DNA from 2 places in the Limnohabitans sp. Hippo4 genome. Region 2 is predicted to be linked to the other one. Evidence: predicted binding sites of a transcription regulator. Region 2 holds the regulator's gene; the other holds the start of a gene.
What was found. Region 2 encodes sigma-54, which starts transcription at its own class of promoters, with help from an activator protein. Its sites were predicted from a motif close to TGGCANGNAANCTGCTTT; they were not measured.
Positions count from the first base shown of each region.

Region 1: the regulator sigma-54 is predicted to act here: its motif matches at 4,245-4,262, upstream of B9Z46_RS11145 (TorF family putative porin).

Region 1 covers NZ_NESE01000004.1:22,739-30,553, forward strand. The annotation lists gene glcE (glycolate oxidase subunit GlcE) at 1-347, opposite strand, end outside; gene B9Z46_RS11130 (SMP-30/gluconolactonase/LRE family protein) at 438-1,391, opposite strand; gene B9Z46_RS11135 (ammonium transporter) at 1,545-3,077, opposite strand; gene B9Z46_RS11140 (P-II family nitrogen regulator) at 3,100-3,438, opposite strand; gene B9Z46_RS11145 (TorF family putative porin) at 3,463-4,206, opposite strand; gene B9Z46_RS11150 (YifB family Mg chelatase-like AAA ATPase) at 4,413-5,972, shown strand; gene B9Z46_RS11155 (MFS transporter) at 5,980-7,269, shown strand; gene metH (methionine synthase) at 7,259-7,815, opposite strand, start outside.
Region 2 covers NZ_NESE01000003.1:240,260-248,074, forward strand. The annotation lists gene B9Z46_RS10210 (LysR family transcriptional regulator) at 1-407, shown strand, start outside; gene argS (arginine--tRNA ligase) at 417-2,102, shown strand; gene B9Z46_RS10220 (SPOR domain-containing protein) at 2,141-2,824, shown strand; gene B9Z46_RS10225 (thiol:disulfide interchange protein DsbA/DsbL) at 2,868-3,530, shown strand; gene lptA (lipopolysaccharide transport periplasmic protein LptA) at 3,646-4,251, shown strand; gene lptB (LPS export ABC transporter ATP-binding protein) at 4,248-5,006, shown strand; gene B9Z46_RS10240 (RNA polymerase factor sigma-54) at 5,020-6,588, shown strand; gene B9Z46_RS10245 (class I SAM-dependent RNA methyltransferase) at 6,585-7,815, shown strand, end outside.

The sequences.
Region 1 (7,815 bases), on a different contig from region 2:
GATGCCACCATGCCACCCACGGTGGCTTGGCTGTGGGTGCGGTCGGCTGCAAACACCGGAGGTTCAAACGCCAAGCACTGGCCTTGCGCTGCCAGTGTTTTTTCCAAATCACACAATAGCGTGCCAGCGCCGACAGTGATGACTAACTCACTGGGCTCATATTGCACAATGCCCGACAGACCGCGTGTTTCCAGCAACTCGCCTTCCAAGGCCTCGCCATAAAAATCGTGGCTCCCCGAACCGTGGATCCGAAAGCTTTTGCGTAGTGCAGACCCCGTCGATGCAGCGGCGCGCACGGTGTCCAACAAGGCAGCCAGATCTGGGTAAGCGCTTGGACTTGAGCGAATGGTTGGACTGTCGTTCATGTCGCCATGTTAAACGGACACGCTCTGTTTCTGGCCACTTTTGCAGAACGCAAGCGTCAAAAATAGGTCAATTCAGTTGTTGAAAAAACTCACAAGCAAACCAGGTGTGTCGACCCGCATGGCAAAAACACAACCCGATTGGGGCAAGGCTTGAAGCTCTGCCGTACTTCGGCCATGGGCCGATGTGGTGATGAACAGGGTGCGCAAATCTTCTCCGCCAAAACATGGCATGGTGGGGCACTGAACAGGCGTTTCAATGTAAGCGACACACCGACCATCGGGCGCAATTTTGGCCAAGCGATGACCCTCGTACATGGCGGCATAGTAAAACCCCTCCGCATCCACAGCGGCGCCATCGGGTCGGCCTGCGTAAGACTGCGCCACATCCGATCCATAAATCCAGTCTTTGGGCTTGGCTGGAAATTGTGCAAAGACACGTTCATGGGTCATTTGCTGTGATGTCACATCAAAGTCCCAAGCGCGAATGCAATGTGCGCCCGTGTCGGACCAGTACATGGTTTTGCCGTTGGGTGACCATGCCAAGCCGTTGGCCACTGTGGCCTGATCGGCTTTGGACTGCAGTGCGTGGTTGGCTTGTAAGGCATACAAAACACCGGCGGCTTGATCGCGCGGCTCGTACATCGTGCCACTCCAAAAATTGCCGGCAGGATCGCACTTGCCATCGTTGAATCGCAGTTTGCTTGTGTCGTAGGGTGCAGCGGCCAACAATTCCAACGCACCTCCCCATTCACGTGCGCGGTAAATACCGCTTCGCAACGCCATGACCCAGCCGCCTTTGCTTGCAGGCGCAAAACAACCTGGCTCTTCTTGCAAAGGCCAATCTTCAACTGCATGGCTTTGCGACAAATCAGATGAAACCTTCATGCGCCGCAATCGGCGTCCCGGAATATCGACCCAATACAAACATTTTTCTTGAGGATGCCAAAAGGGCGACTCGCCCAAGACATCGGCTTGGGTTGTCATGCAGTGCCATGCGGGTCGCACAAAAGGAATTTCAGCAGTCATCGATACGCTCAGTTTGAAACATTGCTGGCATTGTCAATTAATTTGGGTATGTAACCCTTGGTAACAAAAACAACAGGCGAAAAAAAGCCCGCCGAAGCGGGCTGTGAGGATGGAGACTAACTTCTCGGAAAGTCTTTGGGAAATCTTGACAGATTAACCGTGATAAGCAGTTTCGCCGTGTGAGCTGATGTCCAAACCTTCGCGCTCTGCTTCTTCAGAAACACGCAGTCCAACAGTCAGGTCAACCAACTTGAAAGCCACAAAGGAAACCACACCAGACCAGACAACTGTCACGAGCACGGCTTTGGCTTGTGTCCAAACTTGTGCAGCGATGGAGTAATCAGCAGCTGTGATGCCAGTGGCTGTGACCCAGTCGGCCACGAAGCCAGGGCCGCCCAAGGCTGGTGAATTGAACACACCGGTGAGCAACGCGCCGACGATACCGCCCACGCCGTGAACACCGAAGACGTCCAAGGAGTCATCTGCGCCCAACATTTTCTTCAGGCCATTGACGCCCCATAAACATGCGAAGCCAGCAATGATGCCAATCACCAAGGCGCCGCCGATACCGACGTTGCCAGCCGCTGGCGTGATGGCCACCAAACCAGCCACTGCACCGGATGCAGCACCCAACATAGAGGCTTTGCCACGCATCAGCGCTTCACCGACACACCATGCCAACACGGCAGCGGCTGTGGCCAACAAAGTGTTCACGAAAGCAAGGGCTGCAAAACCGTTGGCTTCGAGGGCAGAGCCCGCGTTGAAACCGAACCAGCCCACCCACAACAAGGAGGCACCAACCATGGTCAATGTCAAAGAGTGAGGTGCCATGGCTTCGCGGCCATAACCAATGCGCTTGCCAACCATGAAGGCACCAACCAAACCAGCCACCGCAGCATTGATGTGAACCACGGTACCGCCAGCGAAGTCGAGGGCACCCCATTGCCAGATCATGCCGGCTTTGCTGTTCATTTCGTCCACAACTTCTTTCGCTGTGTAAGCGTCAGGACCCATCCAGAACCAGACCATGTGTGCGACGGGCAAGTAGCTGAAAGTGAACCACAAAGTCATGAAGAGCAAGACTGCGGAGAACTTCATGCGCTCTGCAAATGCACCCACGATCAAGGCACAAGTGATGCCAGCGAAAGTGGCTTGGAAACCCGCGAAGGTAATTTCAGGAATGGCGACGCCTTTGCTGAAAGTCGCAGCGTTGGCAAAGGTACCCGTTGCGTTGTCCCAGATGCCGTTCATGAACAAGCGATCCAGACCACCAATGTAAGCATTGCCTTCAGTGAACGCCAAGCTGTAGCCGTAGATGAACCACAACACAGTGATCAAGGAGAAAGTGACCATGACTTGCATCAGCACTGACAACATGTTCTTGCTGCGGACCAAGCCGCCATAGAACAAAGCCAAGCCTGGCACGACCATCAAGATCACTAAGATGGTGGAAACCATCATCCAAGCTGTATCGCCTTTGTTAGGAACAATGGCAGGTGCTGCTTCAGCGGCTGCGGGTGCTGCGGCAGGCGCAGTGGCAGGAGCTGTTGCTTCAGCTTTGGCTTCAGGCTTGGCTTCCGCTTTGGCTTCTACTTTTGCTTCCGCTGCTGGGGCAGTTTGTGCAAATGCCGCACCGCCAAAACACAGCGTCAATCCCAATGCGAGGGAGGCTAGTAATTTTTTCATTCTGTTCTCTCTTTCTGGGCCATCAAAGGGCTTCAGCCCCAGTTTCACCGGTGCGAATGCGAATGACTTGTTCCAAGTCGTACACAAACACTTTGCCGTCACCAATCTTGCCGGTGCGAGCACCCGATTCAATGGCTTCGATCACGCGCTCGACCAACTCGTTAGAGACGGCGGCTTCAATCTTGACCTTGGGCAAGAAATCAACCACGTACTCAGCACCGCGGTACAGCTCGGTGTGGCCCTTTTGGCGACCAAAGCCTTTGACTTCGGTCACAGTAATGCCTTGTACACCAATACCAGACAGGGCTTCACGCACCTCGTCCAGCTTGAAGGGTTTAATGATGGCGGTCACCAGTTTCATGATGGCTCCTTGTAATTCAGAAAATTAGAACGTGTACTTGAGGCCAACAACCAAGCCGGCTTTGCCCAATTGCTTGCCAGCGGGGCTGACGTAAGAACCGGTTTTGGCGTTGGTGCCAATGACAGCAGCAGAAGCGGCCAAACCATTGCCCAAGTCTTTGCCCAATGTCAGGGCTGCGTCTGTGTACGAGTAAATGCTGTTACCAGCGCCTTTGACACTTTGGTAGCCGAGGTGAGGTGTGAATGTGTAGCCATCACCCAAATCAAAATTGGCGGTCAGGTCCACATAAGAGCTGCCTTTGCTGTTGGCAAAGCCAAACAAATTGCCTGTGCTTTGTGAATACTTCAATGTGGTGGGGCCCATGGTGACGGCGCCATACAACTCATTGGTGTTGGCGCTCACAGCCAAGCCATTGCCAGAATATTCATAGTGCAAGAAGCCCACGTCGTAAGCAACTTCGCCCACGGAGAACTTGTAACCACCGTAGTAGTCAACTTCTGCATTGGATTTACCACCAGAGTCTTTGATCCACTTGATGCTAGAAGCCCAAACGCCTACATAAACGCCGCTCTTGTCTGCGTAGTCTGCACCGCCTTGCAATGCGGGGTCCATACGGCTTTGTGAAATGCCGCGGTAACGGTATTCGTTCACGCCGCCTACATTGAATGACAAAGAAGACTCGGGTTCTGCGGGGGCGGCTTGGGCAAATGCACTGCCAGCAGCGGCCAAAGACATGGCCAACATCAAGGGGGTAACGATCTTTTTCATTGGGAGCTCCTGTTAAATAAGAATGAGAATGGTGGGTTCAAGCATTTAGCATGCCAAAGCGTAAAAGGCCTGCCTGCTGAACCCGCTCGCCCCTCTGACGGGGGTGCATTTTGTAGAGACCGGTGTTCCAATGGGCTTTGCACCGCCCTAGGTCCGGCTGATTCCAGCCTTACACACCTCGCACCGGTTTGGTGCAAGGAGTGTTTATGCGTCTTTCTTTGGTGCAAAGTAGGGCCTTGGTGGGCCTTCTATCCCCTGCCGTCACCGTCGAGGTGCATTTGGCCAATGGATTGCCCAGCTTCACATTGGTGGGTTTGGCCGATGTCGAAGTCAAAGAGGCCAGGGAACGGGTACGGTCCGCCTTGTTGAATTCAGGCTTTGAATTCCCCAACAACCAGCGAATCACGGTCAATTTAGCGCCCGCCGACTTGCCCAAAGATTCAGGTCGCTTTGATTTGCCCATCGCACTGGGGATCTTGGCGGCCAGTGGGCAAATTGACGGTAGCCGACTGCATCGCTATGAGTTTGCTGGCGAGTTGTCCTTGTCCGGCGCGCTGAGGCCCGTGCGTGGGGCATTGGTCATGGGTTTGGCACTCTACAAGCTGGCAAATGCGCCCCACTTGGTGTTGCCCCCTGGCAGTGCCGAGGAGGCTGCTTTGGTGCCTGGCGCCACGGTTTACCGGGCCAAACATTTGCGAGAAGTGGCTCAGCCGTTTTTGCCAGTAGGTCAAACATCCGATGACGCCACCAGCACTTGGGAGCGCCTGCCAGAGCCCGTGCACCCGCCTCAGGCAGTCTTCACGCCGGCCTTGGACTTGGCCGATGTCAAAGGCCAAACAGGTGCCAAGCGCGCATTGGAAATTGCAACAGCGGGTGGACACAGTTTGCTCATGGTGGGTCCTCCAGGTTCAGGCAAGTCGATGTTGGCGCATCGCTTCGCCGGCTTGTTGCCCGATTTGAGCGTGGATGAGGCTTTGGAAACAGCATCGGTGGCCAGTTTGGCTGGGCGCTTTCAAATTGCAAATTGGCTGAAACGCCCCACACGCCATCCCCATCACTCGGCCAGTGCCGTGGCATTGGTCGGTGGTGGCTCACCGCCCCGCCCCGGCGAAATTTCCTTGGCGCACCATGGCGTTTTGTTTTTGGATGAGCTGCCTGAATTTCCAAGGTCCGCATTGGAGGCTTTGCGCGAACCCTTAGAGTCGGGCAGCGTCACCATTTCACGCGCAGCACATTCGGCTGAGTTTCCTGCACGTTTTCAGTTGATTGCCGCCATGAACCCTTGCCCCTGCGGCTATGCAGGCCAGGTTCGAACGCCAGGTCAGGAAGGCCCCATTTGCCGATGTACCCCCGATCAAGTGCACCGCTACAGCAACAAAATCAGCGGACCCTTGCTTGACCGAATTGATCTGCACATCGAGGTTCCCAGCCAAAGTGCTGCACAGTTGATCCATGCAACGGTGGGAGAAAGCACCGCCACCATCAAGACGCGTTGTGATCGGGTGAGGCGCAGATCACTTCAGCGGCAAGGCTGTACCAATCAAGCGCTCAGCGGGGCGGCGCTCGACCTTCATGGCAAATTAGGCCCAGAGGCTGCGGCCTACCTGACCCAAGTGGCCACACATTTTTCGTGGAGTGGCCGAAGCACCCACCGCGTTCTGAAAATTGCCAGAACGATTGCCGACTTGGCAGAGCGTCAAGACATTTTGTCTGTGCACATCGCTGAGGCTGTTCAATATCGCAGGCCGTTCGCAGCGCACCGATAATGCAGTCATGCGCAGAATCAGGCCGTACTGGGATCTCACAAGAATCTCTCATCACGCTCCCGAATTAGCGCCCTTTGCAGTTTGGCTGTCTTGGGCTCAATTGATCACTTGGGGCAGCGTGTTTTACACCTTCTCATTGATCATGGGACCGGTGGAGCGCGAGCTGGGCCTCAGCCGCGCAGATGCTTCACTGGGTTTCAGTTTGGCCTTGTTGGCAGATGGTCTGATGGCTTATGCCATAGGGCGCTGGATCGACCGCGGTCACGAACGCCGGGTGATGACTTGGGGGTCTGCTTGGGTGGGATTGTGTTTGTTGGCACACAGCTTCATTGACAGCCTTGTGGGCTTTTATGCGGTGTGGTTAGGCCTGGGCTTGGGCATGTCCGCCACCTTGTACGCGCCCGTGTTTGCCGTGGTCACGCGACGGTTTCCAAATGACTTTCGGCGCGCCATCATCATCATGACTTTCTTGGGCGGATTGGCCAGCACGGTGTTCATACCGCTGTCGTCTTGGTTGATTCAAAGCTTGGGCTGGCGGCATGCCTTGTGGGTCTTGGCATTGATGCAGTGGCTGATCTGCATGCCCTTGCATGCATGGTTGCTGAAAGGTGCAGCGCCTCAAAAGGCGCTTGTACATGCAATCACAAGTCCAGACGCCAATGCAGATTCAAATGCGCGCCTCGCCACACCAACAGTTTCCATCAAAGTGCATTTAAAGCGCGCGCCCTTTTGGTTGCTGGCGGGCTTCATGCTGATGACCGCCATTGTCAGCTCTGCATTGCCTGCACACATGGTGAGTTTGTTGGAAGAAGCGCACCTGTCACCAGCGTGGGTCATTGCCATTCCAGCTTCCATTGGCGCCATTCAAGTGCTGGGGCGTTTCTTGTTGTTTTTGTTTGAAAAACATTTGGATGTTCATGCTGCCAACCGATGGATTCCATGCCTGGTACCTCTGGGCTTGGTGTTTTTGGTTATGGGTGGATTGGCTCCCTGGGCGGCTTTGCTGTTCGTCACGTTTTATGGCCTCGGCAATGGTCTGAACACCATCGTCAAAGGCACTGCCATGGCGCAATATGTCAGTCGCGACCATGTGGGACAACTCAATGGCGTGTTGGGTGTGCCATTGGCCATGGGGCGCGCTGTAGCCCCTTGGGCTTTGGGTTTGATGTGGACACCCGAGGTGGGCTATGCGCACGGCCTGCGTTGGATGTTGCTGGCCGGCGTTTTGGGCGTAGCGTGTTTGTGGTGGGCGCAAAAGTGCGCGCACCAAGCACACATGAAGGCGCTCACAGATTAGGCGCCAACAATCTCTGAATGTCTGCCACTTTCAAGTTCTGACGTTTGGCCAAATCTTGGACCTGGTCTTCACTCACTTTGCCCACGTTGAAGTATTGACTGTCGGGGTGGCTGAGGTAAAAACCGGACACGCTGGCGGCAGGCGTCATGGCCAAGCTCTCTGTGAGGCCCATGCCAATCTCTTCGCATTGCAAGAGTTCAAACATTTGCTTTTTGACGGAGTGGTCTGGGCACGCAGGATAGCCTGGTGCAGGTCGGATGCCTTGGTATTTTTCAGCAATCAAATCGTCAAGCGATGCGTCTTCTGTGGCGGCGTAGCCCCACAAATCTTTGCGCACGCGCTCGTGCAGGCACTCTGCAAAGGCTTCGGCAAAACGATCGGCCAAAGCCTTGAGCATGATGGCGCTGTAGTCGTCATGTGCCGCTTCAAAAGCTTGTTCGCGTTTTTCAACACCAATGCCCGCAGTGACTGCAAAAACGCCAACGTAGTCTTGTAGTTTGGTAGGTTGACCTTTTGCGTCAAGCAAAGGCGCCACAAAATCTGCCA
Region 2 (7,815 bases):
GCACCCCACAACACCCCTCAGAGTTGCTGCAGCACAGCTGTCTGACGCTCTCTAGCGATGCCTCGCAGACCCGAGGTTGGGCCTTCAAAGTCCCTCCTGCCGACAATGCCGAGGGCCCAGAAGTCACTTATTTGCGCCCCCATGGCCCGCTTGATTGCTCAGACGGACAGGTTTTGCACAGCTGGTGCTTGGCCAGCATGGGCATTGCATGGCGCAGCACCTGGGAAGTCGAAAACGACATCGCATCGGGCCAATTGGTCGAGGTTTTGGCCGATTTTGCAGCCCCGCCCAATGGCATTTACGGTGTTTTTCCCCAACGCAAGCACCTGCCCCTGCGTTTGCGCCTTTGGATCGACTTTTTGAAGCATCACTACAGCTTGCCCACAACATGGCAAAGCGCCCCGTAAAATCGGGGGATGCTTCAAGCCAAACAAGAATTACTCTCGGCCCTCGCCGCCGAACTCGAACGCCTGCACGCCGGTGCCGGCGCCAAAGCCGTCTTTGAATCACCCAAGGTGGCCGCCCATGGCGATTTGGCCTGCACGGCCGCCATGCACTTGGCCAAACCTTTGGGCCAAAACCCCCGACAAGTGGGCGAAGCTTTGCGCACCGCGCTCATGACCACACCGGCCTTCAGCCAATGGGTTGAAAGCATCGACATTGCCGGCCCTGGCTTTTTGAACCTCAAGCTCAAGCCCAGCGCCAAACAAGCCGTGGTCAAAGAGGTGCTGCATGCGGCATCCTGCTTTGGTAAACAAGCCGAGCGCAATGAAAAAGTGTTGGTGGAATTTGTGTCTGCCAACCCCACAGGCCCATTGCACGTGGGTCACGGCCGTCAAGCGGCTTTGGGCGATGCCATTTGCAATTTGTTTGCCACGCAAGGTTGGAACGTTTACCGCGAGTTTTATTACAACGACGCGGGCGTGCAAATCAACACCTTGGCCACGTCCACGCAATTGCGCGCGCAAGGCTTCAAGCCCGGCGATGCACAGTGGCCCAGCGGCGAAAACGCGGCCGCCTACAACGGCGATTACATCCAAGACATTGCACAAGATTTCTTGGCCAAGAAAACCGTCAAGTCCGACGACCGTGAATTTACCGGCAGTGGCGACCTGAATGATTTGAATGGCATGCGTGAATTTGCCGTGGCCTATCTGCGCCACGAACAAGACCTCGACTTGAAAGCCTTCGACGTCAAGTTTGACAACTACTATCTCGAGTCCAGCCTGTACACCAGCGGACGTGTTGACAGTGCCGTCAAGAAACTCCAAGAAGCTGGCAAGACCTACGAACAAGACGGCGCCCTGTGGCTCAAGTCCACCGACTACGGTGACGACAAAGACCGCGTGATGCGCAAAGGCGACGGCACCTACACCTACTTCGTGCCCGATGTGGCGTATCACATCACCAAGTGGGAGCGTGGCTTTACCAAGGTGGTGAACATTCAAGGCACCGACCACCACGGCACCATTGCCCGTGTGCGCGCGGGTCTTCAAGCCGCTGGCGTGGGCATTCCGCAAGGCTACCCCGACTACGTGCTGCACACCATGGTGCGCGTGATGCGCGGCGGTGAGGAAGTGAAAATTTCCAAACGCGCGGGCAGCTATGTGACTTTGCGCGACCTGATTGAGTGGACCAGCAAAGACGCCGTGCGTTTCTTCTTGCTCAGCCGCAAACCTGACACCGAGTACGTGTTTGACATTGATTTGGCCTTGGCCCAAAACAACGACAACCCTGTGTATTACGTGCAATATGCACACGCGCGCATTCACTCCATCTTGCGCACCTGGGGCGGCGATGTGGCCAGTTTGGCCAAAGCCGATTTGTCCAGCCTGGAAAATCCAAAGGCACAAGCCCTCATGTTGCTCTTGGCCAAATACCCCGAAATGCTCACGGCGGCTGCACAAGACTTTGCGCCGCACGATGTGACGTTCTACTTGCGCGACTTGGCCGCCAGCTATCACAGCTACTACGATGCAGAGCGCATTTTGGTGGAAGACGAAAACCAAAAACTGGCACGCTTGGCCTTGGTTGCAGCTTGTGCCCAAGTCTTGCAAAATGGCTTGAAGATATTGGGTGTGTCTGCGCCAGAGCAGATGTAATTCATCCCAACGGCATTACCTTGAGAAACCAACACAACATGTCAACTTCCAAACTTCAAAGCCAGCGCGGCAGCACCCTGCTTGGCTTCATTTTGGGTCTGGTCATTGGCCTGACGGTCGCTTTGGGTGTGGCGATGTACGTCACCAAAGTGCCCATGCCGTTCAGCAACAAAAACCAATCGCGTTCGGCTGAACAAGATGCCGTGGAGACTCAAAAGAACAAAGACTGGAACCCCAACGGTGCTTTGCAAAGCAAGCCAGCCAATGCAGAAACACCTGCTGATGGCAGTGCTGCCCCAGCCACCAACGCACCTGCACCCGCCGTGGCTGCTGACCCCTTGGCCGACTTGATGAAGAAATCCAGCAGCGGTTCAGCACCTGCATCACCAGCGGCCGCGGCACCAGCAGTGGCACCGCCGCCTGCAGCCACACCGCAGCCCACACCTGCGGCTTCACCGGCCGCCAGCAAAGCCGCGGCCAACGATCCATTCACTTACTTTGTGCAAGCAGGCGCCTTCAAATCGGCTGGCGATGCCGATGCACAAAAGGCCAAGCTGTCCATGATGGGCATCGAATCCAAAGTCAGCGAGCGCGACCAAGCGGGTCGCACCATCTACCGCGTTCGCAGCGGCCCCTTTGACGACAAAGAGCAAGCCGAAAAAATCAAAGCCCGACTGGACGCCAGCGGCATTGACGCTGCCTTGGTTCGTGTTCAGCGCTGATCTCAACGCTTTTTATCGATCATTTCAAATTTCAGGAGTCACCATGAAACGCCGTGATTTTTCTCTCGCCACTTTAAGCACTGCCGCGGCTGTGGGCGGTTTGACTTGGAATCCCCCTGCGTTGGCGCAAGGCCCCGCCAAGTTTGTGGCTGGCAAAGACTATCTCAAGCTGGACCGCGTGGTCCCCACAGACGCCGAAGCCGGCAAGATCCAATTGATTGAGTTCTTTTGGTACAGCTGCCCGCACTGCAATGCCTTTGAACCCACCTTTGCGCAATGGGTTAAAAACGCCCCCAAAGATGTGGTGGTGCAACGCGTCCCCGTGGCTTTCCGTGACGACTTTGCCCCTCAACAACGCCTCTTCTACGCGCTCGAAGCCATGGGCCTGTTGGAAAAACTGCACGGCAAAGTTTTCCAAGCCGTGCATGTGGAGCGTTTGCCCTTGAACACCGACGCCAGCATCTTGGCTTGGATCGAAAAACAAGGCGTCGACAAAACCAAATTTGCCGATGCCGCCAAATCTTTTGGCGTGGCCAGCAAGCTCAAGCGTGCCGTGCAATTGCAAAACGACTTCAAAATTGAAGGCGTGCCTTCTTTGGGTGTCGCTGGCAAGTACTACGTCGACGGCACTTTGGCCGGCAGCATGGAGCGCGCCCTGCAAGTGGCCGAATCTTTGTTGACGCAAGTTCGTCAAGGCCGCGCCTGATCTTTTCAAGGTGTTGTGCATCAGCCCGCTTCGGCGGGCTTTTTTACGTCATTTTTCTTGCAAAAGTGCTTGACGCTGCGATCAACACCTACAATCAAGCAAGATTCGCGCCTTTATGAAATTTCACCTCATTCTTTTGTTCTGCAGTTGGGCCGCCGTCTTCACGGCGACAGGCGCTCACGCCGAAAAAGCGGACCGCGACAAACCCATGAACATTGAGGCTGACACACTCAAGCACGACGACCAGCAACAACTCACCACCTTCACGGGCAAGGTTCAAATGACCAAGGGCAGTTTGGTCTTGAAAGCCCACCGCATGGAAGTGAAGCAAGACGGTCAAGGCAACCAAGTGGCCAAGTTGTGGGCAGAACCTGGCGAACGCATTTTCTTCCGACAAAAGCGCGAAGCACTTGAAGAGTTCACCGAAGGCGAAGCTGAAACTGCGGTTTACAACAGCCAAGCCGATACCCTCACACTGACCTCGCGCGCCGAACTGCGCTTGCTGCGTGGCACGGTGGTGGCTGATCGTATTCAAGGGCAACAAATTTTGGTCAACAACACCACTGAGGTGTTCACAGTTGATGGCAAGCCCAACACAGGCAGCGGCAATCAACGCGTCAAAGCCACCATCACCCCTCGACCCAAAACAAGCGATGTCTCCGCCACGCCAACAGGGCCGGCCTTGAAACCCAGCCCTCGCATTGGCAACGACAAACCATGAGTCAAGAACACGCCATCAGCAGCTTAGAAGCGCGGCACTTGCAAAAGTCCTACGGCAGCCGCCAAGTGGTGTTTGACGTTTCTGTCAAAGTTCAAAAAGGTGAAGTGGTCGGCTTGCTTGGCCCCAACGGTGCCGGCAAAACCACGTCCTTCTACATGATTGTGGGTTTGGTACGCACCGATGGTGGACAAATTCTGATCGATGGTGATGACGTCACACGCATGCCCATCCATCGCCGCTCGCGCATGGGCCTGTCGTACTTGCCGCAAGAGGCTTCCATTTTCAGAAAACTCACGGTGGCCGAAAACGTGCGTGCAGTGCTCGAGTTGCAGCATGACGCCGAGGGCAAGCCGCTCAGCGAATCCGCCATCCAAGACCGACTTCAAGCGCTCCTGAAAGACTTGCGCGTTGATCATCTGCACGACTCACCGTCCTTGGCTTTGTCGGGTGGCGAACGCCGACGCGTTGAAATTGCGCGCGCACTGGCCACCGACCCTCGGTTCATTTTGCTCGACGAACCTTTTGCGGGCATCGACCCCATTGCGGTGATTGAGATTCAACGCATCATTGCGTTTTTGAAAGAGCGCGGCATTGGCGTGCTCATCACCGATCACAACGTGCGTGAAACCTTGGGCATTTGCGATCACGCCTACATCATCAGCGAAGGTCGCGTGCTGGCCCAAGGCACACCCAAAGACATTGTGGACAACGCCGATGTGCGCCGCGTCTACTTGGGCGAACACTTCCGAATGTGATGGCTGAACTCCTATGAAGCAAAGCCTTTCCCTTCGGATGTCCCAACACTTGGCGCTGACGCCACAGTTGCAACAATCCATTCGGCTGCTTCAACTCTCGACCTTAGAGCTCAGCCAAGAAGTCGAGCAAATGCTCGACGAAAACCCCTTCCTTGAGCGCAGCACCGACGAAGCACCGCAAGAAGATTTTGGCTTGCCAGAATCCGATGCGCGCGTCAGCTTGGGCGATCGTGTGTCAGAAGCCGCCAGCGATGCCGGCGCTGATTCACGCGATGCCGCCAGCGAATCCACAGCGTCTGTTTCTAACGACGAAGCCGTTACCGATGTGGCCGACAGCTGGGATGGCGACGGCAGCGTCGAGATTGCACCCGACGACAGCGAATGGGGCACCGACGCCGGCGCGCGCAAGAACAACACCAACAACGACTCGGATGGCGCAGACGCCATTGAGTTGGCACGCGGCCTAGGCTCACTCACCGAGTATTTGCATCGACAGGCTTTGTCGATGCGCTTGTCAGAAATTGACCGCGCAGCGCTGCGCTTTCTCATCGAGTCTTTGAACGACGACGGTTATCTGGAAGACAGCCTCGAATCTTTGGCGCAAGGCCTGGCCGGCACCGACGACATTGAGCAATTGGAAGAGTTGGTGCATCGCTTCACGGTGGCTTTGAGCTTGCTGCAATCACTCGAACCGGTGGGCATTGGCGCACGCGATTTGGGCGAGTGCTTGCGCATTCAACTCAAAGCCATCTTGAAAGATGAGCCCGACCACGAAGTGGCTGCCGTAGGCCTCAAAATTTGCGCGCTGCCTTTGGAGCTGCTGGCCAAACGCGATTTCAAACGCTTGGCGGTTCAATGCGGTGAAGACGAAGGCATCGTCAAACAAGCGCTGGCATTCATCACACGCTTAGAGCCCAAACCCGGTCGTCCTTTTGCCAATGCCGAGCAACATGTCATCGTGCCCGATGTGTTGGTCATTGGTACGCGCAAAGGCGGCGAGCCGCACTTCAGAGTTCAGCTCAACCCCGATGTGATGCCCAAACTGCGGGTGCACGACATTTACGCCAACGCCTTGCGCGGCGGCAAAGGCGAAGCCCATTTGGGTTTGCAACAACGCCTGCAAGAAGCGCGCTGGTTCATCAAAAACATTCAACAGCGCTTTGACACCATTTTGCGTGTGTCGACGGCCATTGTGGAGCGTCAGCGCAATTTCTTCATCCATGGTGAATTGGCCATGCGCCCCTTGGTGCTGCGAGAAATTGCCGATGAACTGGGCTTGCACGAGTCCACCATCAGCCGCGTCACCACGGCCAAGTACATGACCACGCCCATGGGCACCTTCGAGTTGAAGTATTTCTTTGGCTCGGGCCTAGGTACCGACAGTGGCAGCGCGGCTTCCAGTACAGCCGTGCGTGCGCTCATCAAACAATTGGTGGCCGCCGAAAATCCCAACAAGCCGCTCTCAGACAACCAACTGTCTGAAATGCTCAAAGAACAAGGCATCGATTGCGCACGTCGCACCGTTGCCAAATACCGCGAGGCGCTCAAAATTGCGCCCGCCAACTTGCGTAAAACTCTGTGAACTCGCTTCAACTTTTCATGCCTTGCGCCGCCGGCGTTGAAGGCTTATTGGCCGACGAGGTCCATCAACTCACGGGCCTCACCGGTAACGACCTGCTGACCGGCCGCGGCGGTGTGATGGCCAACGCGTCATGGCGTGATGCCTTGCGTCTGAATTTGCACAGCCGCCTCACCCAACGCGTGCTCATTCAACTGTCGCAAACTTTTTATCGCAGTGAAAAAGATTTGTACGATGCAGCCAGTGCGGTGGCTTGGGAAATTTGGTTCACCACCAAGCAGACTTTCAAGATTGAAATCACGGCGCAGCACAGCCCACTCACCAGCCTGAACTTTGCGGCGCTCAAAATCAAAGATGCCGTGGCCGATCGTTTTCGCGCCAAGCGCGGCGAGCGTCCCGACGTCAACACGCAGTGGCCCGACGTGCGCATTTACGTGCACCTCACCACCGACAGTTGCACGCTGTACATGGACACGTCAGGTGAGCCTTTGTTCAAACGTGGTTGGCGCGAAGACAAGGGCGATGCCCCACTCAAAGAAACCTTGGCTGCCGCCATGTTGGCCGCCAGCGGTTGGGATGCGCAGACGCCTTTGTACGATCCTTGCTGCGGCAGTGGCACCATTGCCATTGAAGCCGCGCAAATTGCCTGCGGTATTGCGCCCGGCATCATGCGTCGCTTTGCCTTTGAAAAATTGCTGCCGTTTCAACCGCACGTTTGGCAAGCCCTGCAAGACGATGCGCGCGCGCAAGAGCACGCGCCCACCGCCGAAATTCACGCCTCCGATGTGGCGTTCCGAATGGTGGACTTCACACAGCGCAATGCCGAGCGCGCAGGCGTTGGCCAAGTGGTCCAAACCCGCGGTGGCGACGCATTGCAGCGCATGCCGCCTTGTGAAACACCCGGCATCATGTTGCTCAACCCACCTTATGGCGAGCGCATTGCCGCAGCCGGTGTGGCGGGCGTCTCCAGCCGCGACCGATACCGGGAACCCGGCGCACCCACTCGCGCACGAGACAACGTGGACTTAAGCCGCGCCCGTGAAATTGCCGAAGGCGATGACGGCGGCGAGTTCTTTGCGCAATTGGCCTCGCACTGGAAAAAGAATTACAACGGTTGGACAGCATGGATGCTGACACCCGATTTGAAATTGCCCTCCAAAATGCGCTTGAAAGAATCGCGCCGCGTGCCGATGTGGAACGGCCCCATTGAGTGCCGCATGTTCCGCTTCG